Regions from separate parts of the Streptomyces sp. NPDC059850 genome, predicted to be linked through region 1. Evidence: predicted binding sites of a transcription regulator. Region 1 holds the regulator's gene; the other holds the start of a gene.
The links. The regulator HrcA, encoded in region 1, represses chaperone genes, less so after heat shock. The targets are predictions, from matches to a motif close to TTNGCACTCNGNNNNNCNGAGTGCNAA.
Positions count from the first base shown of each region.

Region 2: the regulator HrcA is predicted to act here: its motif matches at 10,403-10,429, upstream of ACFV9T_RS26015 (FmdB family zinc ribbon protein).

Region 1 covers NZ_JBHWJI010000001.1:315,474-329,586, forward strand. The annotation lists gene ACFV9T_RS01585 (nitronate monooxygenase) at 1-995, opposite strand, end outside; gene dnaJ (molecular chaperone DnaJ) at 1,118-2,251, opposite strand; gene hrcA (heat-inducible transcriptional repressor HrcA) at 2,252-3,265, opposite strand; gene ACFV9T_RS01600 (MBL fold metallo-hydrolase) at 3,442-4,176, shown strand; gene ACFV9T_RS01605 (DUF3097 domain-containing protein) at 4,238-5,068, shown strand; gene hemW (radical SAM family heme chaperone HemW) at 5,065-6,297, opposite strand; gene ACFV9T_RS01615 (SpoIIE family protein phosphatase) at 6,358-8,307, opposite strand; gene ACFV9T_RS01620 (AMP-dependent synthetase/ligase) at 8,451-10,340, opposite strand; gene lepA (translation elongation factor 4) at 10,539-12,422, opposite strand; gene rpsT (30S ribosomal protein S20) at 12,617-12,883, shown strand; gene ACFV9T_RS01635 (hypothetical protein) at 13,219-13,974, shown strand; gene holA (DNA polymerase III subunit delta) at 14,000-14,113, opposite strand, start outside.
Region 2 covers NZ_JBHWJI010000034.1:44,383-58,495, reverse strand. The annotation lists gene glpR (gephyrin-like molybdotransferase receptor GlpR) at 1-701, opposite strand, end outside; gene ACFV9T_RS26060 (GNAT family N-acetyltransferase) at 844-1,467, opposite strand; gene ACFV9T_RS26055 (molybdenum cofactor biosynthesis protein B) at 1,464-2,072, opposite strand; gene moaC (cyclic pyranopterin monophosphate synthase MoaC) at 2,069-2,551, opposite strand; gene glp (gephyrin-like molybdotransferase Glp) at 2,614-3,948, opposite strand; gene galU (UTP--glucose-1-phosphate uridylyltransferase GalU) at 3,953-4,855, opposite strand; gene ACFV9T_RS26035 (5-formyltetrahydrofolate cyclo-ligase) at 4,929-5,528, shown strand; gene ACFV9T_RS26030 (penicillin acylase family protein) at 5,719-8,487, opposite strand; gene ACFV9T_RS26025 (hypothetical protein) at 8,570-8,746, shown strand; gene ACFV9T_RS26020 (potassium/proton antiporter) at 8,821-10,329, shown strand; gene ACFV9T_RS26015 (FmdB family zinc ribbon protein) at 10,440-10,817, shown strand; gene ACFV9T_RS26010 (S-methyl-5'-thioadenosine phosphorylase) at 10,914-11,762, shown strand; gene ACFV9T_RS26005 (RcpC/CpaB family pilus assembly protein) at 11,914-12,525, shown strand; gene mscL (large conductance mechanosensitive channel protein MscL) at 12,619-13,104, shown strand; gene ACFV9T_RS25995 (hypothetical protein) at 13,181-13,369, opposite strand; gene ACFV9T_RS25990 (AMP-binding protein) at 13,373-13,948, opposite strand.

The sequences.
Region 1 (14,113 bases):
AGTTCGCGCGCCAGCCGGTGCCCCTGCCCGGCCCACAGCGCCATGCCCTGCGGGTCGCCCTCCTTGGCCGCCGCCTTGCGCAGCCCGGAGGTGAGGTGGTGCAGCTGGGGGTAGGCGGCCGGGGCGTACGGGCCGTGGTCGCGGATGAACCGGTTGACCAGCCCGCGTGCCGGGCGACCGGAGAACGCCCGGGTCAGCTCGGTCCGGCCGAAGAGCGGATCGGTCATGGCCGACTTGTGCAGGGCGTTCGCGCCCGACTCGGGGCAGACCAGGAACGCGGTGCCCAGCTGTCCCGCCGACGCGCCCGCGGCCAGCACCGCGGCGATCTGCGAGCCGCGCATCAGCCCGCCCGCCGCGATGATCGGGACCTGCACGGTCTCGCGCACCAGCGCGACCAGCGACAGCAGCCCGAGCACGGCGCCGGGGGCGTCGTCCGCCGGGTCGTTACGGAAGCCGCCCTGGTGGCCACCGGCCTCCACGCCCTGGACACAGACGGCGTCGGCACCCGCCCACTGGGCGGTCTCCGCCTCGACCGGCGAGGTCACGGTGACGATGGTCCGGGTGCCCACCCGGGCGAACGCGTCCAGCACGGCGCGGGTGGGGCAGCCGAAGGTGAACGAGACCACCGGAACGGGGTCGTTCAGCAGGATCGCCAGCTTGGCGTCGTACGCGTCGTCCGAGCTGGCCTCGGGGTCTCCGAGGGCGGTCTGGTAGCGGGACGACTCACCCGCCAGGCGGTCGGCGTAGACCGCCACGGAGGTCGGGTCGCCGGGCGGCTGCGGCATGAACAGGTTGACGCCGAAGGGGCGGCCGGTCAGCCCGCGCAGCTGCTTGATCTCCTCGTACATCGCCTCCGGCGTCTTGTAACCGGCGGCGAGGAAACCGAGGCCCCCGGCCTCGATGACAGCGGCGGCGAGCTGCGGGCAGGAGGCCCCGCCCGCCATCGGAGCCTGCACGATCGGGTACCGAGCGAGATCGGTCAGCGCGGAGGACATGGCCACATCGTGCCATGCCCTCCGCGACGATCCGTCACCGGATCAGCGTCCGTTGGCTGCATCCCCCGGGGGCGCTGCGGACAATGGCGGCTCCGCCGCGGGCCGGACCCCCGGCCGGGCGCCTACCGTCCGTTGAACGCGTCCTTCAAGCGCGAGAACAGCCCCTGCTGCCCCGGCTTGAATTCCCCTGTCGGCCGCTCCTCGCCGCGCAGCTTGGACAGCCGCCGCAGCAGCTCCTCCTGCTCCGGGTCGAGCTTGGTCGGGGTCGTCACCTCGACGTGCACGATCAGGTCGCCCCGGCCGCCGCCGCGCAGATGGGTGATGCCGCGCTGGTGCAGCGGAACCGACTGGCCGGACTGGGTGCCGGGCCGGATGTCGATCTCCTCCAGGCCGTCCAGCGTCTCCAGTGGCACCTTCGTGCCGAGACACGCCGCCGTCATCGGGATCGTCACCGTGCAGTGCATATCGTCACCGCGCCGCTGGAAGACGGGGTGCGGGACCTCGTGGATCTCCACGTACAGGTCGCCCGCCGGGCCACCGCCCGGGCCGACCTCGCCCTCGCCCGCGAGCTGGATGCGGGTGCCGTTGTCCACACCGGCCGGGATCTTCACGGTCAGCGTGCGCCGCGAGCGGATCCGCCCGTCGCCCGCGCACTCCGGGCACGGGGTCGGCACCACGGTGCCGAAGCCCTGGCACTGCGGGCACGGCCGCGAGGTCATGACCTGGCCGAGGAAGGACCGCGTCACCTGCGATACCTCACCGCGGCCGCGGCACATGTCACACGTCTGCGCCGAGGTACCCGGCGCCGCGCCCTCACCGCTGCAGGTCGTGCACACCACGGCGGTGTCGACCTGGATGTCCTTGGTGGTGCCGAACGCGGCCTCGCTCAGCTCCACGTCGAGGCGGATCATGGCGTCCTGGCCGCGCCGGGTGCGGGACCGCGGGCCGCGCTGCGAGGCGGTGCCGAAGAACGCGTCCATGATGTCGGAGAAGTTGCCGAAGCCCGCGCCGAACCCACCGGCGCCACCGCCCGCGGCCGAACCCGACGGGTCCCCGCCCAGGTCGTAGACCTGCTTCTTCTGCGGGTCCGACAACACCTCGTAAGCGGCGTTGATCTCCTTGAACCGCTCCTGGGTCTTCGGATCCGGATTGACGTCCGGGTGCAGCTCGCGTGCGAGCCGGCGGAATGCCTTCTTGATCTCGTCCTGCGAGGCATCGCGCTGCACGCCCAGGACTGCGTAGTAGTCCGTCGCCACTTACGACTCCGCCAGGATCTGTCCGACGTAACGTGCCACTGCGCGTACCGCTCCCATCGTTCCGGGGTAGTCCATGCGGGTCGGTCCGACCACGCCGAGTTTGGCGACGGCTTCGTCGCCCGAACCGTAGCCGACCGCGACGACCGAGGTGGAATTCAGCCCCTCGTGAGCATTCTCATGCCCAATACGCACGGTCATACCCGAGTCTTGCTCGCCGAGCAGCTTGAGGAGGACGACCTGCTCCTCAAGTGCCTCCAGCACGGGCCGGATCGTCAGGGGGAAATCATGCACGAAGCGCGTGAGGTTCGCGGTGCCGCCGATCATCAGCCGCTCTTCGGTCTCCTCGACAAGCGTTTCGAGCAATGTCGCCAGCACGGTCGAGACCGTCCCCCGGTCCTCCTGCTCGAAGGACTCCGGAAGATCCTGCACCAATTGCGGCACATCCGCGAACCGCCGCCCCACGACCCGGCTGTTGAGCCGGGCCCGCAGATCCGCCAGCGAGTCGTCGCTGATCGGAGCCGGGCAGTCCACCACGCGCTGCTCGACCCGCCCGGTGTCGGTGATCAGCACCAGCATCACCCGGGCCGCGGCCAGCGGCAGCAGCTCCACATGCCGCACCGTCGAACGGGTCAGCGACGGATACTGCACCACCGCGACCTGCCGGGTCAGCTGCGCCAGCAGCCGGACGGTGCGCCCCACCACGTCGTCGAGGTCGACGGCGCTGTCCAGGAAGCTCTGGATGGCCCGCCGCTCCGGCGCGGACAGCGGCTTCACCCCGGCCAGCCGGTCCACGAAGAGCCGGTAGCCCTTGTCCGTGGGGATGCGCCCGGCGCTGGTGTGCGGCTGGGCGATGAAGCCCTCGTCCTCCAGCGCGGCCATGTCGTTGCGCACCGTGGCCGGGGAGACCCCCAGCCGGTGCCGCTCGGTGAGCGCCTTGGAGCCGACCGGCTCCTCGGTGCCCACATAGTCCTGGACAATGGCACGCAGCACTTCGAGTCTGCGTTCGCTGAGCACCCCGCGCACCTCCAGTCCAGCCGTGTCATCAGGTCGTCCCTCTGGCACTCAACGGTCACGAGTGCCAGAACCCCTCAGCCAGTGTACGGCGGGGTGCGGTGGGCACGGCAAGAGCCGCCCCCCGCCGGCGCCCCGGCCACCCGTCACGCTATCGCTGTTGGAGCTAGCGTCTCGGTATGGAGACGTGTTGGGAAGAGGCCGGGTGGGAACAGCTCGGTCCCGATGTCGCCCGCCGCAGGCTGCCCGACTGGGACTGCACGATCGGCGTGATCACCGGCCGGACGGACGTCCTCGTGGTGGACACCGGCTCGACGCTGCGCGAGGGCGCGGCGCTGCGGGCCGAGATCACCCGGCTGACCGGCCGCCGTCCGACCCGGATCGCGCTCACCCATCCGCACTTCGACCACGTCCTGGGGACGGCCGCGTTCGCGGGCTGCGAAGTGTACGGAGCCACCGGCGTGGACGGTCTGCTGCGCCGCGACCGGGAGGCGCTGCGCGAGGACGCCATACGGCACGGTGTGCCCCCGGGGGCCGCCGCCGAGGCCGCCGATCACCTCGTACCGCCGCATCACGTGGTCTCCGGGGAGATCACCCTCGGCCTGGGCGGCCGGTCTGTGCTTCTGGCGAACGTGGGCCCCGGACACACCGCCCATGACCTGGCCGTTCTGGTCCCGGGCGGCGTGCCGGGCCAGCCGGAGGTGGTCTTCTGCGGCGATCTGGTGGAGGAGTCGGGCCCGCCGCAGGCCGGACCCGACGCGATCCCCGCCCACTGGCCCGCCGCCCTCGACCGGCTGCTCGCCCTCGGCGGCGAGGACGCGCGGTACGTCCCCGGCCACGGGTCGGTCGTGGACGCGGCCTTCGTACGGGCCCAACGCGACGAACTGGCCGCGCGCTTCGGCGTGTCCCGTTGAGGCGCCTCCCCTTAACGCGCCTCGGCGTGTCCCGTTAACCCGCCGCGCTATCGTCATCCGGATGCGCAGCCGACACTACGACTCGGACCTGACCCCGCCCTGGAAGCGGCAGCAGCCCGCCCCCGAGGTCCCCGCGGACCCGGACCTCGTGGTCGAGGAGGTCACCACGGGGTTCTGCGGTGCCGTGATCCGCTGCGAGAAGACCGCGCAGGGGCCGACGGTCACTCTTGAGGACCGCTTCGGCAAGCACCGCGTCTTCCCGATGGAGCCGCGCGGTTTCCTCCTGGAGGGCCGCGTCGTCACCCTCGTACGCCCGCGCTCGACGGCCCCGAGCGCCCCGCAGCGCACCGCCTCCGGCTCGGTCGCCGTCCCGGGCGCCCGCGCGCGGGTCGCCCGCGCCGGGCGCATCTATGTGGAGGGCCGCCACGACGCGGAGCTGGTGGAGCGGGTCTGGGGCGACGATCTGCGCATCGAGGGCGTGGTCGTGGAGTACCTGGCGGGCGTCGACGACCTGCCCGCCATCGTGCGCGACTTCTCCCCCGGCCCGGACGCCCGGCTCGGTGTCCTGGTGGACCATCTGGTGGCCGGGTCCAAGGAGTCCCGGATCGCCGAGCAGATCACCGACGAGAGCGTGCTGGTCGTCGGGCACCCCTTCATCGACGTGTGGGAGGCCGTGAAGCCGTCCTCGCTGGGCATTCCGGCCTGGCCGACGGTGCCGCGCGGCCAGGACTGGAAGACGGGCGTCTGCCGGGCGCTGGGCTGGCCGGAGAACACGGGCGCGGCGTGGCAGCGGATCCTGTCCGCGGTCCACACCTACAAGGACCTGCGGCCGGAGCTGCTGGGCAGGGTCGAGGAGCTGATCGATTTCGTGACGGCGCCCGAGGCCGGTTAGTCGACCACGTCCCGTACCACCGCGTCGGCCAGCAGACGGCCCCTGAGCGTGAGCACGGCCCGGCCCCGCCGGTAGGGCTCCGGCTCCAGCAGGCCGTCCTCCAGCGCCCGGGCCGCGGCCGCCGCACCGGCCGGGCGCAGCAGCTCCAGCGGGCATCCCTCGGACAGCCGCAGCTCCAGCAGGACGCGCTCGACCCGGCGCTCCTCGTCGGACAGCAGCTCCCGCCCGGCGCCCGGTGAGCGGCCCTCGCTGAGCGCCTGGGCGTACGCGCCGGGGTGCTTGACGTTCCACCAGCGCACCCCGCCGACGTGGCTGTGGGCGCCGGGGCCCGCGCCCCACCAGTCGGCGCCGCGCCAGTACAGCTCGTTGTGGCGGCAGCGGCCCTGGGGCGAGGTGGCCCAGTTGGAGACCTCGTACCAGTCGAATCCGGCCGCCGACAGCATCTCCTCGGCGATCAGATACCGGTCCGCGTGGGCGTCGTCGTCGGTCATCGGCACCTCGCCGCGCCGGATGCGCCGCGCCAGCTGGGTGCCCTCCTCGACGATCAGCGCGTACGCCGATACGTGGTCCGGGCCCGCGCCGAGCGCCGCCTCCAGGGTGGCCCGCCAGTCGTCGTCGCTCTCGCCGGGGGTGCCGTAGATCAGGTCCAGGTTCACATGGTCGAACCCGGCGGCCCGCGCCTCCGCGACGCAGGCCTCGGGGCGCCCGGGGGTGTGGGTGCGGTCCAGCACCTTCAGGACGTGCTGCCGGGCGCTCTGCATCCCGAACGACACCCGGTTGAACCCGGCGTCCCGCAGCGCCTCCAGATACCGCGGATCGACCGACTCCGGATTGGCCTCGGTGGTGATCTCGGCCCCGTCCGCGAGCCCGAACTCGTCGCGGATGGCGCCGAGCATCCGCCCGAGGTCCGCCGCCGCGAGCAGGGTGGGCGTGCCGCCGCCGACGAATACGGTCTCGACCGGGCGCGGGTCGTCCCCCAGCACCTTCCGCGCGAGCCGCACCTCCTCCGCGACCTGGTCGGCGTAGTTGTCCCGGGAGGCGAGCACGCCGCCGGAACCGCGCAGCTCGGCGGCGGTGTACGTGTTGAAGTCGCAGTACCCGCAGCGGGTGGCGCAGTAGGGCACGTGGAGATAGAACCCCAGCGGCCGCCCCGCCGCCGCGGCCAGCGCGCCGGGGGGCAGCGCGCCGTCCTGGGGCATGGGGTCGCCGTCGGGCAGTACGGAAGGCATACGCCCCATTGTCCGCCATGGCGCGGGCGCGCCCCGCCGGGCGCCCTGAAAGCCCGCGCGCTACAGCGCTCTGAGGACCAGCATCGCCAGGTCGTCGTCCGGCGGCTCCTCCGCGAACTCGTCCACCGCCCGCCGCACCCGCTCCGCGACCTCCCGCGCGCTCACCCCGGCGCAGCCCGCGAGCACCGCCGCGAGGCCGTCCTCGTCGTCGAACTGGCGGCTGCCGGAGCGGTGCTCCGTCACCCCGTCGGTCACGCACAGCAGGGTCTCGCCGGGCGCCAGATCGAACGTTTCACTCTCATACGCGGCGTCCTCGACCACGCCGAGGAGTATCTGCGGCACGGCGACCGTTCGTACCGTTCCATCGGGCTGGAGGACCAGCGGCAGCGGATGGCCCGCGCTCGCCAGCGTGCACCGCACGCCGCCGCCCTCGTCGCCCGGCCCCAGCGGCACCAGCTCCCCGTAGAGGAGCGAGAGGAACCGCGCGGGGCCGCCGCCCGGGGGCAGGCCCGCGCCGCCGGGGTCGGCGCCGCCCGCGGCCTCGACGGCCTCGCCGACGGCCTCCTCGCCCAGCAGCTGGTTGAGGCGGTCGAGGACCTCGCCCACCTCGTAGCCCTCGCGGCCCAGCAGCCGCAGCCAGGGGCGGACCAGGCCGGTCACCACGGCCGCTTCAGGACCGTTTCCGCAGACGTCGCCGAGGACGAAGCACCAGCGGCCGTCACCGGCCGGGAAGACGTCGTAGAAGTCGCCTCCGGCCGAGATGTCGCCGGTCGGCTCGTACACGACGGCCGACTCGACGCCGGGGATGCGGGCGATCCCGGACGGCAGCAGCCCGCGCTGGAGCACCCGGCTGATGGTGGCCTGGCGGGTGTAGCGCCGGGCGGAGGCGAGGGCGAGCGCGACGCGGCGCGCGAAGTCCTCGATCAGGCCGACGACTTCGTCGGGCATGCGCACCAGCCCGGCCCGCCCGATCAGCAGCGTGCCCAGCGCGCGCCCGCCCGCGATCAGCCGGCAGGCCAGGGCCGCGCCGCCGGGCCCGTACGCCGCGGGGTCGGCGGGCCACGGCCAGTCCAGGGCGCCGCCGCGCGCGGTGGCGGGCAGCTGGGGCGGTTCCTTCTCCAGCACCTGCCGCAGCCCCTCCATGCGGCTCTCGCTGGCGTGCCAGACCCGGGCCAGCCGCGGCGGTCCGCCGCCGGAGTCGAGCCAGACCGCGCACCAGTCGGCGAGCCGCGGCACCAGCAGCTGTCCGGCCAGCGAGGTGACCAGCTCCTCGTCGAACTGCCCGGCGAGCAGGTCGGACGCCTCGGCGAGGAAGGACAGCGCGCCGTGCCGGGTCCATTCCGGATCGGCGCGGCGGGCGGGCACCCGGCGCGGCACGGGGGCGACGATCCCGGTGCCGCGCGAGGCCCACGAGGGCGCGAGGTCCCCGGCCGCGGGCTCCTCGGGCACCGCCGGTTCGGCGGCGGGCGTGACCGACACCTGGAACCACACCGTCTTGCTGGCCCGCCGGTACGTCGTCCCCCACGCCTCGGCGATCTCGGCGACGAGCCGCAGCCCGTGGCCGCCCGCGCACTCCGCGCCGTCCGGTCCGTCCGGCGGGTCGCCGCGCAGCACCCGGGTGGGGTGGTGGTCGGTCACCTCGACGACGAGGGAGGGCGGATCGCCCTCGTGGCTGGACACATCGAGCGCGCAGCACACCTCGACGGCCGTGCCCGCGTGCACCACGGCGTTGGTGACCAGCTCGCTCACCAGCAGGACGGCCTCGTCCGCGGTCCGGTCGGTGATCCGGTCGGCGGCCGGTACGTCGAGCGCGACCCACTCGGCGAGCGCGGCGCGCACGAACCGGCGTGCCGCGGAGGCCGCGAGCGGGCTGCCGGGCAGGCTCGCACGGGCCGAGGCACTGGTACGTACGGGACCGATTCCCCCGACCGGCAGAGCCACCCCGCCTGCGGATGCAGACGGGGTGGAAGATGACGTCCCCACTGTGCGGCTCCTGAGAAGCTCCGTCATATGCGCCGTAACCCGGCACGGACAGAGTGACAGACGGACCGCAGTTATATGCACCGAGTCACGCAAGTTAACTGTGTTGAGGGGAAAAATCGTGCGTAGGACGAGCCTGTTCCGGTAATGGCCCTTCCGGTAAAGCCCTGCCGTCAGGCCTCGCGGGTACCGGCGTACATGTCCTCGATCAGGGCCTTGTACTCGCGCTCCACCACGGGTCGCTTCATCTTCAGACTCGGCGTCAGCTCACCGTGCTCCACATCCAGATCACGCGGCAGCAGCCGGAACTTCTTGATCGTCTGCCAGCGTTGCAGCCCCTCGTTGAGCCGCTGCACATAACCGTCGATCAACTCCCGCACCGCCTCGGTGTCCACGACCTCGGCGTAGGACTTCCCCGCCAGGCCGTGCTCCCGCGCCCAGCCCATGAGGGTCGGTTCATCGAGGGCGATCAGCGCGGTGCAGTAGTTGCGGTCCGCGCCGTGCACCAGGATGTTGGAGACGAACGGGCACACCGCCTTGAACTGGCCCTCGACCTCCGCCGGGGCGACGTACTTCCCGCCCGAGGTCTTGATCAGGTCCTTCTTGCGGTCGGTGATCCGCAGATAGCCGTCGGGCGAGATCTCCCCGATGTCGCCAGTGTGGAACCAGCCGTCGGACTCCAGCACCTTCTCGGTCAGGTCGGGCAGCCCGTGGTAGCCCTGCATGATGCCGGGGCCGCGCAGCAGCACCTCGCCGTCGTCGGCGATCCGCACCTCCGTGCCGGGGAACGCCTTGCCGACCGTACCGGTGCGGTAGTCCGGCGGGTTGAGGAAGCTGGCGGCGCTGGACTCGGTGAGCCCGTACCCCTCCAGGATGTTGATCCCGGCGCCCGCGAAGAAGTAGCCGATCTCGGGGGCCAGCGCGGCCGAACCGGACACGGCGGCGCGCAGCCGCCCGCCGAACGCCTCGCGCAGCTTGGTGTAGACGAGCTTGTCGGCGGCGGCGTGCTGGGCCTTGAGGGCGAACGGCACGGACGCGGTGCCGGTGCGGCGGAAGTTGTCCTGGGAGGTCTTGGCGTAGTCGCGGGCGATCCCGGCCGCCCACTGGAAGATCTTGTACTTGGCGCCGCCGCCCTCGCGGGCCTTCTGCGCGACCCCGTTGTAGACCTTCTCGAAGATCCGCGGCACGCCGCACATATAGGTGGGCCGGACGACCGGCAGATTCTCAATGATCTTGTCGACCCGGCCGTCCACGGCCGTCGTGTGTCCGACGTAGATCTGCCCCGCCGTCAGCACCTTGCCGAAGACATGCGCGAGGGGCAGCCACAGGTACTGCATGTCGTCCGGGTAGAGCAGCCCCTCCTGGGTGCCGATGGCGATCGCCATGTAGGACCAGGAGTCATGCGCCAGCCGTACGCCCTTGGGGCGGCCGGTGGTACCGGAGGTGTAGATGAGCGTCGCCAGCTGGTCGGCGCGCAGCGCGTCCGTCCGCTCCCGTACGGCGTCGGGGTGCTGGGCCAGGTGCGCCGCGCCGCGCTTCTCCAGCTCGGCGAGGGAGAGCACCCAGCCCTCCGGGTCGCCCCCCGAGGGGGTCGCGTCCTCGGCCTCGATCACCACCACATGGGCGAGGTCGGGCAGCTCGTCGCGCTTCTCACGGACCTTGGCGAGCTGGGCGCCGTCCTCGGCGATCAGGACCCGGCTGCCGGAGTCGGCGAGGATGAAGGCGGTCTCCTCGGCGTTGGTGCTCGGGTAGACCGTGGTGGTCGCCGCGCCCGCGCACAGCACACCGAGGTCGCCGAGGATCCATTCGACACGCGTCGAGGAGGCGAGCGCCACCCGCTCCTCGGGATGGACGCCGAGGGTGATCAGCCCGGCGGCGATGGCGAAGACCCGGTCCGCGCTTTCGCGCCAGGTCAGCGGGCGCCACTCGTCCGGGCCCCGGCCGGAGGCGGGCGGCACCGGATAGCGGTACGCCTCCTTGTCCGGTGTCGCCGCGACGCGCTGGAGGAAATGCGTCGCCAGGGACGGCGGCCGGTTCTCGAGCAGATTCTGGGTGTCGGTCACGGCATCCTCCGGGGCCCGCCTCAGTGCTTGGTGACTCGCGAGTAACCTTCGCGTGGCGATCAGCGTAAGGGCCGGAACCGTACTGCGTAAGGGGTTCCGGGCCTCGTAATTCGAATGAGGAAGACTTCCCCGTCCATCGAGCGTCACACGACAACGGGCCCGGCGCCTCCTTAAGCGCCGGGCCCGTTTCGACTACGACTACTTCTTCCCCTTGCTGTCGCCGCCGCCCGCGTCGTCGGAGGACAGCACCGCGATGAAGGCCTCCTGCGGCACCTCCACGCTGCCGACCATCTTCATCCGCTTCTTGCCTTCCTTCTGCTTCTCCAGCAGCTTCCGCTTACGGGAGATGTCACCGCCGTAGCACTTGGCGAGGACGTCCTTGCGGATGGCGCGGACGGTCTCGCGGGCGATGACCCGGGAGCCGATGGCGGCCTGGATCGGCACCTCGAAGCTCTGCCGCGGGATCAGCTCGCGCAGCTTGGCGACCAGCCGGACGCCGTACGCGTACGCCTTGTCCTTGTGGGTGATCGCGGAGAACGCGTCGACCTTGTCGCCGTGCAGCAGGATGTCGACCTTGACCAGGTCGGAGGCCTGCTCACCGGTGGGCTCGTAGTCGAGCGAGGCGTAACCGCGGGTCTTGGACTTCAGCTGGTCGAAGAAGTCGAAGACGACCTCGGCGAGCGGGAGCGTGTAGCGGATCTCCACCCGGTCCTCGGAGAGGTAGTCCATGCCGAGGAGCACGCCGCGGCGGTTCTGGCACAGCTCCATGATCGCGCCGATGAACTCGCTCGGGGCGAGGATCGTGCCCCGGACGACCGGCTCGTGCACCTTGTCGACCTTGCCCGCGGGGAACTCACTGGGGTTGGTCACCGTGTGCTCGGCGCCGTCCTCCATGTCCACCCGGTAGACCACGTTGGGCGCGGTGGCGATCAGGTCGAGGTTGAACTCGCGCTCCAGGCGCTCGCGGATGACCTCCAGGTGCAGCAGCCCGAGGAAGCCGACCCGGAAGCCGAAGCCGAGGGCGGCGGAGGTCTCCGGCTCGTAGACCAGCGCGGCGTCGTTGAGCTGGAGCTTGTCCAGGGCCTCGCGCAGCACCGGATAGTCCGAGCCGTCCAGCGGGTACAGGCCCGAGAACACCATCGGCTTGGGGTCCTTGTAGCCGCCCAGCGGCTCCTCGGCGCCCTTGGTGAACTGGGTGATCGTGTCGCCGACCTTGGACTGGCGGACGTCCTTCACACCGGTGATCAGATAGCCCACCTCGCCGACGGACAGGCCGTCGGAGGCGGTCATCTCGGGTGAGTTGGTGCCGATCTCCAGCAGCTCGTGGGCGGCGCCGGTGGACATCATCCTGATGCGCTCACGCTTGCTGAGCTTGCCGTCCACGACCTTCACGTACGTCACGACACCGCGGTACGCGTCATAGACGGAGTCGAAGATCATCGCGCGGGCGGGCGCGTCCTTGACCCCCACGGGCGGCGGGACCAGCCGCACCACCGTGTCCAACAGCTCGTCCACGCCCTCGCCGGTCTTGGCGGAGACCTTGAGCACGTCGGAGGGGTCGCAGCCGATGAGGTGCGCCAGCTCGGCGGCGAACTTCTCGGGCTGGGCGGCCGGGAGGTCGATCTTGTTGAGGACCGGGATGATCGTGAGGTCGTGCTCCATCGCCAGATAGAGGTTGGCGAGGGTCTGGGCCTCGATGCCCTGGGCCGCGTCGACCAGCAGGACGCAGCCCTCACAGGCCGCCAGCGAACGCGAGACCTCGTAGGTGAAGTCCACGTGGCCAGGGGTGTCGATCATGTTGAGCACATGGGTGACCGGCTGCGGCTCGCTCTGCTCCTCGGTCAACGCCCAGGGCAGCCGGACCGCCTGGGACTTGATCGTGATGCCGCGCTCGCGCTCGATGTCCATGCGGTCGAGGTACTGCGCGCGCATCTGTCGCTGCTCGACCACACCGGTCAGCTGAAGCATGCGGTCGGCAAGCGTCGACTTGCCGTGGTCGATATGCGCGATGATGCAGAAGTTACGGATCAGAGCCGGGTCGGTACGGCTCGGCTCCGGCACATTGGTAGGGGTCGCGGGCACGCAGCGTCCTGTGTCTAGGCGGGACTCGGTCTTCTCGGTTTGTCCATGGTCCCATGAACGGCGACCGCTTCCGGGTTTGGGAGGCCAGCAGCGCTGCTGGTAATCTGGCCGACTGTGTCTTACGCGACCCTCTCGCGCGGGACGCGAACGCACGACAGACAGCGAAACCATCGAACCTGCGAAGGCTCTTTCACGTGGCGAACATCAAGTCCCAGATCAAGCGGAACAAGACGAACGAGAAGGCGCGACTGCGCAACAAGGCCGTCAAGTCCGAGCTGAAGACCGCCATCCGCCGGACCCGCGAGGCCGTGGCCGCCGGTGACGCCGAGAAGGCCACCGCCGCCGCCCGCGCCGCCGCGCGCAAGCTGGACAAGGCCGTCAGCAAGGGCGTGCTCCACAAGAACAACGCCGCCAACAAGAAGTCGGCCATCGCGCAGCAGATCGCCGGCCTCAAGGGCTGACTCTTCCGGGCCACCCGCACGGGTGACCCACCGGGGCGACTCCTCGCCCCCACCCCGCCGTGGGGAACATCCGAGCCCTCTACCTCGGATCACGGACAGCCTTCGTAGTACGCCACGCTACGTTCAATGCCCCCGGGCCCACTCCGGGGGCATTGCTGTATCCAGATGCTCCCTGCGCAGCGGGGGGAATTTGGTGTTTCCGCGGGTATGTTCACGTCATGTCGATACCGGGGGATACACCCAATCCGTACGGGCCGCCGCCGCAGCCACCTCAGCCGCCGCTCCCGCCCCAGCAGGCCCCTCAGCCGCATGTTCCGGCATATGCGCAGCCGACCATGCCGGGAGTGCCAGGCCCACCCCCGGGGCCCGTGGGCGGCGGGTACGGGGCGTACGGAGCGCCCTCCCCGATGCCGCCCGGGCCCGGTGTCGGTACTGCTCGCGGAAAGGGCTGGCTGTGGGCGCTCGGCGGGGCAGTCGTCGCCTCGGCGGTCTGGGCGGGCGTGCTGTTCGCGACCGGAGGGTTCGACGGTGAGCCGGACGCCGACCTCGCGGGCTACGGCTACACCAGCAATCTGTGCGCCTCGACGGACGTCGAGGCCATCGAGGACGCCGGATACGAGCAGAAGGACTCCACCAGCTCGTCGAATCCCCGGCACAGCTCCTCCCGGGCCCCGGCCCTGGACTCTATGAACTGCAGCATCGACTTCGAGCCGACCGACGCGTCCACCAGCGACTACTCCTCGGAATGGCTGTCCACGACGGCCGGTCTCCACCGGAAGACCGACCCGGAGCCGGAGTTCGAGGCCCAGTACCGGCAGTACGAGGACCAGCGGACCGCCAGCTCCTCCTACAAGGTGAGCGAGGTGGACGGCCTCGGCGACGAGGCGTACGTCGTCACCCAGCAGAGCACCGGCAGCAGCGACACCGGGGCGTATGTGATCCTCGGCGTGCGGGAGGGCTGGATGACCTACCAGTCGACGTGGTCGGAGTACGTATCCAGCTCGTCGAGCGCCGACCCCATGACGACGGAGGAGGCCACCGAGATGCTCGAAAAGAGCGCCCGGGCGACCCTGGCGAAGCTGAAGGAGTAGGCCGAACCGGGGCTTCTGGAGCTACTTAGCGGCCCGCGCGGGCGGCACGGGCGATGGCGACGACGGCCTTCTCCAGGGCGTATTCGGGGTCGTCCCCGCCGCCCTTGACGCCCGCGTCGGCCTCGGCGACCGCGCGCAG
Region 2 (14,113 bases), on a different contig from region 1:
CGGCGCTCCCGGAGGCGCTGCGCGGCCTGCTCGGCGCGGCGCTGGTCCATGGTGAAGGTGAAGCGGCGGCGCTCCTGGGCGCGCAGATAGGCGATGTACGCGCTGAGCAGTATGGCCGGAATGGCCGGGGCCCACAGGAAGGCGAGACCGCCGACCGCCGCGACGACCGCGCCGACAGTGAAGGCGACGAAGAGGATCACGGTGGTGCGGCGACGGCGCGCAAGCACCCGCGCGCGCCGCCCGCGCTCCAGCGCGCTGGCCACGGCGGAGGCGGCCGGGGCGGCGGCCCCGGTGTCCGCCTGCGGCGCGTCCGGGCCGCCGGGAGCGGGCGCGAGCAGGGTCACGGGCTCGGCGAAGGCCCGGACGTCGACCGCGTCGGTGACGGCTTCCGGGTCGGCTGAGTAGCGGTCGGCCGAGTGGCGTTCCGGGTCGGCGGAGCGACCCCCGGCATCGGGGGCGTCCGTCTCCTGGGCGGTACGTGCCGCCAGGTCGTCCGGGGTCCCCGGGCACTCTCGGTCCTCCAGCCCCTTGGCGTAACGGCGCTCCATGCCCGCCCGTCCGGACAGCAGCCGGATGGCCGTGCTGAAGCGTTCCGTCGGACGGGCCTCATTGAGCTCGTCCTGCCTACGGAGCCACATCGGCACCAAATAGGCGGCCCAGGCCCCGACGATGACTGCGTAGATGAGGCCACTGCTACTCACGCTCACACGGTAGAGGGGTCCGCATGAGGCCATCTGCCAATTGGCGCGGTGTGTCGCACGATCTGGCTGATATCTCGAAAGTTTTTTGTGATTGTTGGGATGACCAGGCTGGGAATGGGCCCAATGTAATCGAACAGAGTTTTTATTTCTGCGATGCCCCTGGTCGGGTCCGGTGCCACCGGGTGAGCAGTCCCTCCGACAGCTCCTCCACGGTGAGCGCGAAGACCAGGTGGTCGCGCCACGCGCCGTCGATGTGCAGATAGCGCGGCCGCAGCCCCTCCTCGCGGAATCCCAGTTTCTCCACCACCCGGCGGCTCGGCAGGTTCTCCGGCCGGATGCACACCTCGATGCGGTGCAGTCCGACGGTGCGGAAGCAGTGGTCGGCGGCGAGCGCGACCGCGGTCGGCATGACGCCGCGCCCGGCCACCGCCTGATCGACCCAGTAGCCGACATGGCCCGAGCACATCGAGCCCCAGGTGATCCCGGCGACCGTCAACTGCCCGGCCAGCCGCCCCTGGTGCTCGATGACGAACGGCAGCATCCGCCCGGCATGCGCCTCGGCGCGCAGATGACGCACCATCTGCCGGTAGGTGGGCCGCTGGGTGACGGGACCGCCGGGCGCGGGCGGCGGGATGGTCGCCTCCCAGGGCCGCAGCCATTCCCGGTTGCGCTGGTTGACCTCGCGCCACACGCGCTGGTCGCGCAGCTTTATGGGGCGCAGGACCGTGTCACCATCCGCCAGCACGACCGGCCAGGGCGCGTTCAGCTCGCGCTCCCGGCGGGACCGGCGGCATCGGCTGCGTCGGCTTCATCGGCCGGTCCGGCAGGTCTGGCGGGTCCGGCGGGTCGGGGGTGGTCGCCGCCGTGGATCTGGTCGACCGCGTGCACCAGGAGCCGCCCGAGCACCGCGAGGCCGTCGCGGACGCCTCCGGTCGAGCCGGGCAGGTTGACGATCAGGGTCGTCCCCGCGACCCCGGCCAGCCCCCGGGAGAGCGCGGCGGTGGGCACCTTGGCGAGCCCTTCGGCGCGGATGGCCTCCGCGATGCCGGGGATCTCGTAGTCCAGCACCCGGCGGGTGGCCTCGGGGGTGCTGTCCATCGGGGTGAGCCCGGTGCCGCCGGTGGACACGACGACGTCGTACGAGGCGGCCACCGCTTCCCGCAGCGTGGCCTCCACCGGGTCGCCGTCGGGCACCACGCGCGGGCCGTCGACCGCGAAGCCGAGCGCGGTCAGCCCCTCGGCGATCAGCGGACCGCCCTTGTCCGGGTAGACCCCGGCGGCGGCGCGGTTGGAGGCCGTGACGACCAGGGCGCGGTACCGCGACGCTCCGTCAGGGGCGCCAGGACCGGCAGAGGCGCTGGGGGCGCTCATTCCCGGCTCCAGTCGCCGGACTTGCCGCCCGTCTTCTCCTCCACCCGTACGTCGGTGATGACCGCGCCCTTGTCGACGGCCTTGACCATGTCGATCACCGTCAGGGCGGCGACCGAGACCGCCGTCAGGGCCTCCATCTCGACGCCCGTACGGTCGGTGGTCTTCACGGTCGCGGTGATCTCGACCGCGTCGTCGGCGACCGTGAGGTCGACCTTCACGCCCGACACGGCGAGCGGATGGCACAACGGGATCAGGTCCGGGGTGCGTTTGGCGCCCATGATGCCCGCGATCCGGGCAGTCGCGAGGGCGTCACCCTTGGGGACGCCCTCGCCCCGGAGCAGTTCGACGACGCGCGGCGCGACGAGCACACGGCCGCTCGCGCGGGCGGTGCGCGCGGTGACGTCCTTGGCCGAGACGTCGACCATGCGCGCCGCGCCCGCCGGGTCGAGATGGGTGAGGTGGTCCTGGGCGCTGCTCATCGTTCTCCCGGTCCGGGCCAGGTGGCTCTGTGCGACGACACCGTACCCGCCGTAGACCCCGGCTAGGCGAGAAGGACGACGTCCACCTCGGTCCCGGGGGCCACCTCGGCCACGTCCTCGGGGATCACGAGCAGCGCGTTGGCCCGGGCGAGAGCCTTGATCAGATGCGATCCGGCGCCGCCCACCGGGGCGACCGTGCCCGGCTCGCCCGGCGTCGCCGACGGCTCGTACCAGCCCCGCAGGAACTGGCGCCGACCCTCCGGCGAGGACGCGATGCCGTCCGGGCAGACGGCCCGCACGGTAGTGCGGTGAACCAGCCCCGCGCCCAGCATGGTGCGGATCACCGGCCGTACGAACAGCTCGAAGGAGACGTACGAGCTGACCGGATTGCCGGGGAGGGCGAGCAGCGGAGTCCGGTCGGAGCCGACCCGCCCGAAGCCCTGAGGCTTGCCGGGCTGCATGCCGACGGTCCGGAACTCGACCTCGTGCATCGCCTCCTTGACCACGTCGTACGCGCCGACGCTGACTCCGCCGCTGGTGACGACGATGTCGGCGCGGCTCAGCTGGTCCTCGACGGTGGAGCGCAGCGTCCCGGCGTCGTCGGCGACCGCGCCCACCCGGTAGGCGATCGCCCCGGCCTCCTGGGCGGCGGCGGTGAGCTGGTAGCTGTTGGAGTCGTAGATGCGGCCGGGCCCGGTCTCCTCACCCGGCTGGACCAGCTCGCTGCCGGTGGACAGCACCACGACGCGGGGCCGCGGACGGACCCTGACCGTGGCCCGGCCGATGGCGGCGAGCAGCCCGATCTGGGCCGCCCCGAGGACCGTACCGGCGCTCAGCGCCAGCTCTCCCGCCCCCGCGTCGCTGCCCCGGGTGCGCACATGCTGCCCGTCCCGGACCGGCCGGAAGACCCGCACCAGGCCGCTGCCGCCGTGCGGATCCGAGCTGCGGGCGGGCATGCCGCTGACCGGACCGTCGTCCAGTCCGCCATCGGTCCACTCGACCGGGACAACGGCCTGTCCGCCGGGCGGCAGCGGGGCGCCGGTCATGATCCGGGCGGCCTCACCGGGGCCGACGGCGGGCAGCTCGCCGCTGCCCGCCGCGATGTCCCCGACGACCGTCAGCACCGCGGGATGCTCGCCCGTCGCCGCCCCGACGTCGGCCGTGCGGACGGCATAGCCGTCCATCGAGCTGTTGTCGAAGGGCGGGAGGGCCGCGGGCACGGTGACGTCCTCGACCAGGACGCAGCCCAGGGCGTCCAGCAGCTGCAGCTCGATGGGGTCCAGCGGGTGGACGTGCCCGAGGATGTCGTCGAGGTGCTCGGCCACCGACCAGACCCGGTGACGCTCCCGGCCCTCGTCCGTGCCCTGATCGGCGGCCCGTGCCGCGGTGCTGCTCAAAGTGCTACATCTCCTCGGTGACGTAACTGCGAAGCCATTCCCGGAAGTCCGGGCCCAGGTCCTCACGTTCGCACGCGAGTCTGACAATGGCACGCAGATAGTCGCCACGGTCGCCTGTGTCGTACCGCCGGCCCTTGAAGACGACGCCGTGCACCGGGCCTCCGATGTCCGGATCCGAGGCGAGCGCCTGGAGCGCGTCGGTCAGCTGGATCTCGCCGCCGCGGCCGGGCTCGGTGCGGCGCAGCACGTCGAAGACGGCCGGGTCCAGCACATAGCGGCCGATGACCGCGTACGCGCTGGGCGCGTCGGCCCGGTCGGGCTTCTCCACCAGTCCGGTGACCTGGACGACGCCCTCGTCCAGGGTGGGCTTCACGGCGGCGCAGCCATAGAGGTGGATCTGCGCGGGATCCACCTCCATCAGGGCGATGACACTGCCGCCGTGCTGCTCCTGTACCTCGACCATCCGGGCCAGAAGCGGGTCGCGGGCATCAATGAGGTCGTCGCCGAGGAGGACGGCAAAGGGCTGGTCACCTACGTGCGGGGCGGCGCACAGCACGGCGTGGCCGAGGCCCCGGGGGTCGCCCTGCCGGACGTAGTGCATGGTCGCCAGGTCGCTGGACTCCTGGACGCGGGCGAGGCGGGTCTCGTCGCCCTTGCGCGTCAGGGCCTCTTCGAGCTCGTAGTTGCGGTCGAAGTGGTCTTCCAGGGGCCGCTTGTTGCGACCGGTGATCATAAGAACGTCGGACAGGCCGGCGGTGACGGCTTCCTCGACGACGTACTGGATCGCCGGCTTGTCGACGACCGGCAGCATCTCCTTCGGGGTGGCCTTGGTGGCCGGGAGGAAGCGGGTTCCGAGGCCCGCGGCAGGGATGACAGCCTTGCTGATCCGAGTACGCGATTGAGTCATGTCCCGAACCTTATCCGGTGCCTTTTAGGCAATTGATGAGGATACGGTGAATATGACATGAGACAGGAAGTATGTGCACTCAGTGAGCACCCCCGACGCTAATAAGCCCACGTTGCGGAGACGTCTCCTGACGGTGAGGTCCGGGTTGACCGCAGATGACATCGAGGCGGCCGGGGCGTCCCTGGCGTGTCGCGCGCTGGAGCTGCCGGAGCTGGCCCGGGCGGGCACCGTGGCGGCCTATGTCTCGGTGGGGCGCGAGCCCGGTACGCGCGCGCTGCGGGACGCGCTGCGGGCGCGGGGCGTACGGGTGCTGCTCCCCGTCCTGCTGCCGGACAACGACCTCGACTGGGGCGCGGACGAGGGCCCGGACGGGCTGGTGCGCGCCGGACGGGGGCTGCTGGAGCCCGGCGGGCCGCGGCTGGGCCCGGAGGCGGTCACCCGGGCGGACGCGGTCCTGCTGCCGGGACTCGCGGTGGACCGGCGCGGTATGCGGCTGGGGCGCGGCGGCGGTTCGTACGACCGGGTGCTGGCCCGGCTGGCGCGGGCCGGGGCCGACCCCGCGCTGGTGGTGCTGCTGTACGACGGCGAGCTGCTGGACGCGGTCCCGGAGGAACCCCATGACCGGCCGGTGCACGCGGCGGTGACGCCGTCGGGGGCACACCGCTTCACCTGAGCCCCAACCGGCGACGGCCCCGCACCGCAACAGCCCCGCCAGGCGGCAGCCCCCGCACGGCAACAGTCCAGCCCGGCAACGCGACGGCCCCGCCACGGGCGCCCGAAGGCGCTGTGGCGGGGCCGGAGGTTCGCGGACCCCCTTCCCCGGGCCGGGGGCGGGAGCGGCCCGCAGCGGGCCGTCTGCGGCCTCAGGGTGTGAGGGCCAGCTGATCGTCCGTCGACTTGTCCACCGCGGTCTTGCTGAACGCCCAGGGCAGCAACTCGCCCTTCGCCCACTTCTCGGTCTGGTCCGTGTAGTGCGCGTTGTAGGCGTGACCGGAGGCACCGGTGAGGTTGATCCACCGCGACTTGTCGAAGTTGTCGAGGTTGACGACCATCCGCATCGACGGCACCCAGGTGACGTCGTAGCCGCCCGCCGCGTTCCAGCCGGTCGCGTTGACCGCGGCCTCGCCGCCCGCGAGGTCCCACGGGCCGCGGTTGAGCATCCACTGGACGACACCCGGGCCCGCGGTGCCCAGCGTCTGGTTCTTCAGCGTCAGCCGGTGCAGCCGGCCCCAGCTCCAGGTGTTGATGTTCTTGCCCAGCTTGGCGGTCAGCTCGGAGCGCGCGTCCTTCATGGCCTCGGCGAGCAGTTCGTCACGGTTGGCCGCGCCCGGCTGGTTGCGGGTGCCCGTGGTCTTCCACCAGTCGCTGCCCGGCTCCTTGAGGAGCTTCCGTACGACCTCGTACCAGCGGTCGCCGCCGTCCGGCTGGGCCTGGTCGGCGTCGCGGGTGCCGCACTCGCGGACCAGCCGGGTGTTGCCGTCCAGGTCCTCGATCGGACCGGAGTCCCCGGCCGGGCGCACCCGCAGGCACTGCCCCTTGACCCGCAGCTCCTTGGGCATCTTCTCGCCGAAGGCGAGCATCAGGGTGTTGCGCCAGACGGCGTTGAAGTACGCGGCGGCCGACGAGTCGGCGTCCTGGGTGTAGTCCCAGCCCTCCAGGAGCTTCTGGGCCTCGCGGACGAACGGGTCCTTGATGTTGATCTTCAACAGATAGGGCGTCAGCACCTTGGCGATCTCACTGCTGTTGTCCGTCTGCAGCGTCTGCATGTCGTCCGTGGAGATCTTCCCGCCGTCCTTGATCTTTGACTCGATCAAGTCGGTGATGCGCTGGCTCCGCGCGCCGTACCCCCAGTCGTCGGTCAGCAGGTACGGGTACTTCTTCTTGTCTATGACGGCCTGGTTGGCGGTGACGATGAAGCCGCGGTCGGGGTTGTACTCCCAGGGCAGCGCCGACTGCGGGATGAACTTCGACCAGCGGTAGCGCGAGTCCCAGCCGGGCGCCGGGTAGCGGCCGTCGCCCTTGGAGCGCACCGGGATCCGGCCCGGCGCCTGGTAGCCGATGTTGCCCTTGGTGTCGGCGTAGATGAGGTTCTGGGAGGGGACCGCGAAGTCGCGGGCCGCCGCGCGGAAGTCGTCGAAGTTCCGTGCCTTGTTCAGCCCGAAGACCGCGTCCATGCTGTTGGACGGCGACAGGGCGGTCCACTTCAGGGAGACCGCGTAACCGTCGCCGCGGTCGGGGGCCACGTCATCGGCCCCGCTGCCGACCGGTGCGTTCTTGCCGACGTTCGTCAGCTCGTCGTCCCGGTCGGAGACGATCGGCCCGTTGTTGGTGCCGCGTACCGTGATCGTGCGGCTCTTGCCGCCCGCGACCTTGATGGTCTCCTCACGGCTGCGGAACGGGACCTGCTTGCCGTCGTAGAGATAGTGCGTCGCGTTGACCTTCTCCAGGTAGAGGTCGCTGACGTCGGCACCCAGGTTGGTCATCCCCCAGCTGATGTCCTGGTTGTGACCTATGACCACGCCGGGCATCCCGGAGAAGGTGTATCCCGCCGTGTCGAACGGGCACTTGCTGCTGACCTGATTGCAGTGCAGGCCCATCTGGTACCAGACGGACGGCAGCTGGGGCGCCAGATGCGGGTCGTTGGCGAGCAGCGGCTTGCCGGTGGTCGTGTACCGGCCGGAGACGACCCACGAGTTGGAGCCGATACCGCTGCCGCTGGGGCCGAGCAGCGCCGGGATCTTCTCCAGGGTCTTGGACATGGACGTGAGCTGGCTCTGCAGGCCCTGGGCCGCTCCGGTGGCCCCGCCCCCGTTCACCGTGCCAGCGGACCCCGCGTTGCCCGTGGTGCCCGTGGACGTCGCCTTGGGGTCGAACTCGTCGGTGGCCTCGTTGAGCGCGCCGCCCTGGACGATCGGCTTGTTCCGGCTGTACGGGTACGACGGGTACAGCTCTTCGATCTGCTTGGCGCTCAGCCGGCTCGACGCCAGCGCGCGGTCCACCTCGTCCTGCATGTTGCCGCGCAGGTCCCACGCCATGGCCTTGAGCCAGGCGACCGAGTCGACCGGGGTCCACTTCTCGGGCTTGTAGCCGTCGTTCTCGAAGCCCAGCGCCGCGTACTCGACCGACAGCGCCTTGCCCTCATGGTCCTTGAGGTAGGCGTTGACGCCGTCGGAGTAGGCCCGCAGATACTTCTTGGTTTCGGGCGACAGCTTGGTGTCGTACTCCTGCTGCGCCACCCGGCGCCAGCCCATGGTCCGCAGGAACGCGTCGGTCTCCACCTGGCTGGAACCGAACATCTCCGAGAGCCGACCGGCCGTCATATGACGGCGGACATCCATCTCCCAGAAGCGGTCCTGCGCCTGGACGAAGCCCTGGGCGCGGAAGAGGTCTTCGGATGAATTGCCGTAGATCTGGGGTATGCCATTTCCGTCGCGCTTGACCTGGACAGGGTCGTCGAGACCCTTGACCTGCAGCGACCCCGTGGTCTCCGGGAAAGAGGCCCGCACGGTACTGATACTCCAGTACGTGCCGAAACCGGTACCCCCCAGGAGCAGCAGCACGACTGCGATCACGATCAGGCGGAGACGTCGGCTCTTCTTCTTAGGAGGAGAGCCGGTTGTGTTGGCGGGCATCGCTGTCCTTCGAGGGGCAGGGTGATCCTGGAGTGCTGGAGCAACCATAGGCGCAGGGCTGTCGCCGCCCCTACGCGGAGTCATGGCTGACGCCGTCCACCGGCCACCCCGGCCTGCCACCGGCTCCCCGGACCGCGCCACCGGCCACCCGTACCGGGTCGCCCGGACCGGCTCAGCGGACGCGCCACCGGACTCCGGACCGGGCCTCCCGCACCTCCGCGGTCGGCCCGCGTGGAAGGCCCGCGTCAAGAACCCGTAAAATGTTAGGTAAGGCAATGAAGTTCCGGTCGGCCGGGAACCGTTCATCTCGTCCCCGAAGGTCCCGCCGCTCACGTGAGAAAGGTTCGGCCCCTGACTGTCCACCACCTCAATGAACTGCTGCTGGTCTGCTCTCTCGTCCTGCTCGTCGCGGTGGCGGCCGTAAGGATCTCCTCCCGCAGCGGGCTTCCCACCCTGCTGCTCTACCTCGGGATGGGCGTCGCCCTGGGCACGGACGGGCTCGGCGTCACCTTCGACAACGCCGAACTGACGCAGGTCATCGGCTACGCCGCGCTGGTGGTGATCCTGGCCGAGGGCGGTCTGGGCACCAAGTGGCGAGAAATCAAACCCGCGCTGCCGACCGCCGCCGCACTGTCGACCGTGGGCGTCGCGGTGAGCGTGGGGGTCACCGCCGCGGCGGCGCACTATGTGGTGGGGCTGGACTGGCGGCAGGCGCTGATCATCGGCGCGGTGGTGTCGTCCACGGACGCGGCGGCGGTCTTCTCCGTGCTGCGCAAGGTGCCGCTGCCCAAGCGGCTCACCGGTGTCCTGGAGGCCGAATCGGGCTTCAACGACGCCCCGGTGGTGATCCTTGTGGTCGCCTTCTCCAGCCAGGGCTCGATCGATCCCTGGTACCAAATGATCGGCTTGATCGCGCTGGAGCTGGCGATCGGCGCGGCGATCGGTCTCGCGATCGGCTGGCTGGGCTCGTACGGTCTGCGCCGGGTGGCCCTGCCCGCCTCGGGCCTGTACCCGATCGCGGTGATGGCCATCGCGGTCGTCGCGTACGCGGGCGGCGCGCTGGCGCACGGCTCCGGCTTCCTCGCCGTCTACCTCGCCTCGCTCGTCATGGGCAACGCGAAGCTGCCGCACTGGCCGGCGACCCGCGGTTTCGCCGAGGGGCTCGGCTGGCTCGCCCAGATCGGCATGTTCGTCCTGCTCGGACTGCTGGTGACGCCGCACGAGCTGGCCGACGACATCTTGCCGGGCGTCGTCGTCGGACTGGTGCTGACCGTGGTCGCCCGGCCCGTGTCGGTACTGGTGAGCACGGCGCCGTTCCGCGTCGCCTGGCGGGAGAAGGCCCTGCTGTCCTGGGCCGGACTGCGCGGCGCGGTGCCCATTGTGCTCGCGACCATCCCCATGGTCGGCGAGGTGCCCGACAGCCGCCGGATCTTCAACATCGTCTTCGTCCTGGTGATCATCTACACCCTGATCCAGGGGCCGACACTGCCCTGGTTCGCCACCCGGCTGCGACTCGAGGAGGCGGAGGGCACCGCGGATCTCGGCATCGAATCGGCGCCGCTGGAGCGGCTGCGCGGCCATCTGCTGTCGGTGTCGATCCCCAGGGACTCCCGGATGCACGGGGTGGAGGTCGCCGAGCTGCGGCTGCCGCCCGGGGCCGCGGTGACCCTCGTCGTCCGGGACGGCAACAGCTTCGTACCGCTACCGTCGACCGTGCTGCGGCGCGGCGACGAACTCCTGGTGGTGGCCACCGACCCGGTACGGGACGCGGCCGAGCAGCGGCTGCGGGCGGTCGGCCGGGGCGGCAAGCTGGCGGGCTGGCTGGGCACCGGTGGCGGCTGATGGCGTGGCGTAGGTCACCGTCTGCCGTACCGCAGTGGACTGGCGGGCCGGAATACTGCACTATGGAGCGTCGTTAGCACTCAACGAGTGAGAGTGCCAGGAGGAAGTACGTGCCGACCTACCAGTACCAGTGCACCGAGTGCGGCGAGGGCCTCGAGGCGGTGCAAAAGTTCACCGACGACGCGCTCACCGAATGCCCCGAGTGCCAGGGACGCCTGAAGAAGGTGTTCTCCGCGGTCGGCATCGTCTTCAAGGGCTCCGGCTTCTACCGGAACGACAGCCGTTCCTCGTCCAGCGGCTCGAGCGGCAGCTCGGCGAAGCCCGCGGCGAAGAGTGACAGCGGCTCGTCGTCGGACAAGGGCTCGTCCCCCTCGTCCTCCTCCTCGGACAGCTCCTCGGGGTCGTCTTCCTCCTCCTCGTCTTCCTCGTCGACGTCTTCTTCTTCGTCGACCACGTCATCGTCGAGCAGCACCAGCTCGGCCGCCTGACACTCACGTCACCGCGCCCCCGCCGCTCCCTCCCGGGAAGCCGCGGGGGCGCGGTGCGTGCGGGCACCGTGAGCGGCGGCTGACTAGGGTGATCGCATGGCTGAGACGAGCAGCACACAAGCGGACATAGGGGTCATCGGAGGGTCGGGGTTCTATGCCTTCCTCGACGATGTGACCGAGATCACCGTAGAGACTCCCTATGGGGCTCCGAGCGATTCGCTCTTCCTTGGCGACATCGCGGGACGGCGGGTCGCCTTCCTGCCCCGGCACGGCCGCGAGCACCATCTGCCACCGCACCGGATCAACTACCGCGCCAACCTGTGGGCCCTGCGCGCGCTCGGGGCGCGGCAGGTGTTCGGACCGTGCGCGGTGGGCGGACTGCGGCCGGAGTACGGGCCGGGGACGCTGCTGGTGCCGGACCAGCTGGTGGACCGTACCAAGGGCCGTACGCAGACCTACTTCGACGGTGAGCCGCTGCCGGACGGGCAGGTGCCGAACGTGGTGCACACGACCTTCGCCGACCCGTACTGCCCGGTGGGGCGGCAGGCCGCGGTGACGGCGGCGCGCGGACGCGGCTGGGAGCCGGTGGACGGCGGGACGATGTGCGTGGTCGAAGGGCCGCGTTTCTCCACTCGCGCGGAATCGCGCTGGCATGCCGCGCAGGGCTGGTCGGTGGTCGGGATGACCGGGCATCCGGAAGCGGTTCTCGCCCGTGAACTGGAGCTGTGCTACACGTCGTTGACGCTGGTCACCGACCTGGACGCAGGGGTGGAGACGGGTGAGGGCGTCTCGCACGCCGAGGTGATGAAGGTGTTCGGCGAGAACGTCGGGCGGCTGCGCGAGGTGCTCTTCGACGCGGTGAGCGGCCTTCCGGACAACGCCGAGCGGGACTGCCTGTGCACGCACGGGCACGACGGCTGGGACCTGGGGATCGAGCTGCCGTAGCGGCTGGACTGGCCGGGGGGTGCGCTCGTGTGGGTGGCCGAGTTGTCCACAAGGCGGCGGCCGTCCACAGGCCCCAGCGGGATCGGGCGGGGCCGGGCATGGTGAAGGGGCCCAGAAGCTCCCGGCTCCTCACGGCAGGCGGTGTTGTGCCATGTCCCATCCGTTCTCCGCGCCCCCGTCCCCCACGTCCCCGTTTCCCGCGCCCCTCTCCCCCGGCTCTTCTCCGCTGACCCGTGCCACTCCCCCGGCCCGGGCGGTGCCGCGCTTCGGTCCGGTGCGGGTGGCGCGCGACGGCAGATACCGGCTGCGGCGGTCCGCGCGGCGACGGCGGCGCTCGATGGCGGCCGGGCTGGCGCTGACGGCCGCCGCGCTCGCCGCCGCCGCACCGTCCGGTCAGGGATCCACGCGCCCGGAGTCCGCACCCGCCGCCCCGGCCGGGGGCCGCTACGAACCGCCGCGCCCCGCCATGGTGTCCGCGCCGGTCCGGATCGCCGACGCGGCGGCGGTGCGGCTGCTGCGCCCCGGCGACCGGGTGGACGTGCTGGCCACGCCCGCGCCCGACGCCGTCCGGCGCAACGGATCCGGTGCCCCGGCGCGGGTGGTCACGCGCGGTGTCCGGGTGGCCGCCGTTCCCGGCCTCCGGGACAGCGGCCCGCCGGATGACGGGGCGCTGGTGGTGCTCAGGGTTCCGCGCGCGGCCGCCGCCTCGCTCGCCGGGGCCGGGGCCACCTCACGGCTGGCGGTGACCCTGTGCCGCTCCTGACATGCGTGCCTCGCCTCCAAGCCCAGCTCGGCGCCGGTGTAGGTTGCGGAACCGTCCGCTCCAGCACCGTGGCGGCGAGAGAAAGGCAGTGGGTTGAGCACAGAGAAGGTGCCCGAGGAGAAGCAGAGCGTCCTGGAGGGCTTCAAAGCCTTCCTGATGCGCGGCAATGTGATCGACCTCGCGGTCGCGGTGGTGATCGGAGCCGCCTTCACATCCGTCGTGAACTCCATAGTGAAGGGCTTCATCAATCCCATCGTGGGTGCCTTCGGCACGAAGGACCTGGAGAAGTACCGCTCCTGCCTCGAGGCACCCTGCGAGACAAACGCGGCGGGCGAGGTGGTGCGCGGCATCCCGATCCTGTGGGGCAGCGTGCTGTCCGCCATCCTGACCTTCCTCATCACCGCGGCGGTGGTGTACTTCCTGATGGTGCTGCCGATGTCGCGCTATCTGGCGCGCAAGGCCGCCAGGGAGCAGCAGGCCGAGGAGGAGCTGGCCGAGACGGAGGCCGAGGAGATCAGCCTGCTCCGCGAGATCCGGGACGAGCTGGTGGCCCGGCGCGAAGGCGGCCCCAGCTCCTAGCCGAGCGCCTGCTCGGCATCGCGCGCCGCCTGGGCTCTCGGCGCAGTCAGGGCCCTCGGCGTGGGGCCTTCCGCCCTCAGAGGTGGTGGGGCGGCTTCTCGTCGAGGAACCGGGCCAGATCCGCGGCGCTGTCGGCGCCGTGGCCGCCGGAAGCCCGCTCGCCCCACCCGCGGTCCGTATCGTCCGAGGACGGCTGCGCCAGCGGATCGTCGAAGATCAGCGCGGCGGCCGGATCGCGCGGTTCAGGGGCGGGGGCGGTGCTCATGGCTCAAGCGTACGACCGCGGCAGCGGTTCGGTGTACCGGCCGAGTTCGTCGTGCCACCACAGGTCCCGGCCGGGCTTCCAGGACACCGGGCGGGAGAGACGGTGCACGACCAGCACGTTCCGGACGCCGGGGCAGCCGGTGAGCGCCCGGTCGACGACCTGCTTGAGCGGGTACTGCTCACCGCAGCGCTGTTCCCCGTCCGCGGTGATGACGATCTTGGCGTCCATCTCCCTGACCCGGTCGCGCAGTTCATGCGGGCGCAGTCCCACCGGCAGGCTGCCGCGTACGACATCGAGGCGGCCGCAGGCGAGCGTGGCGATCACGGATTCGGGCACCAGCGGCAGATGCACCGCCACCCGGTCACCCGCCCGGACCCCCAGCCGGGTGAGAGCGGCGGCGGCCCTGGCGGCCTGGTCGAGCAGTTCGGCGTGGGTCAGCTCCTCGGTGCAGTCGGGCTCGCTGATCCACCGAAGGGCCACTGGGGCGGTCTGCCGGGTGGCGGCGGCCAGCGTCGGGAGCTCCTCCGTACGGGAGGTTCGGAGCGCGGCGGTCTTCATTGAGGCGGGGACGAACGGCATAACGCACAGCCTGCTGTCACGGCATCAACGTCTGATGAACGCCCGCTATATGTGGCCGCGTTGGCCCGGCGCTCGCCCTCCCGAAGTGCCTTCGGGAGCCTTCTTTACGGGGCCGGATACGCCTCGGTGTACGACCATGGCACGAGTCGCCGTGCTACGCATAGC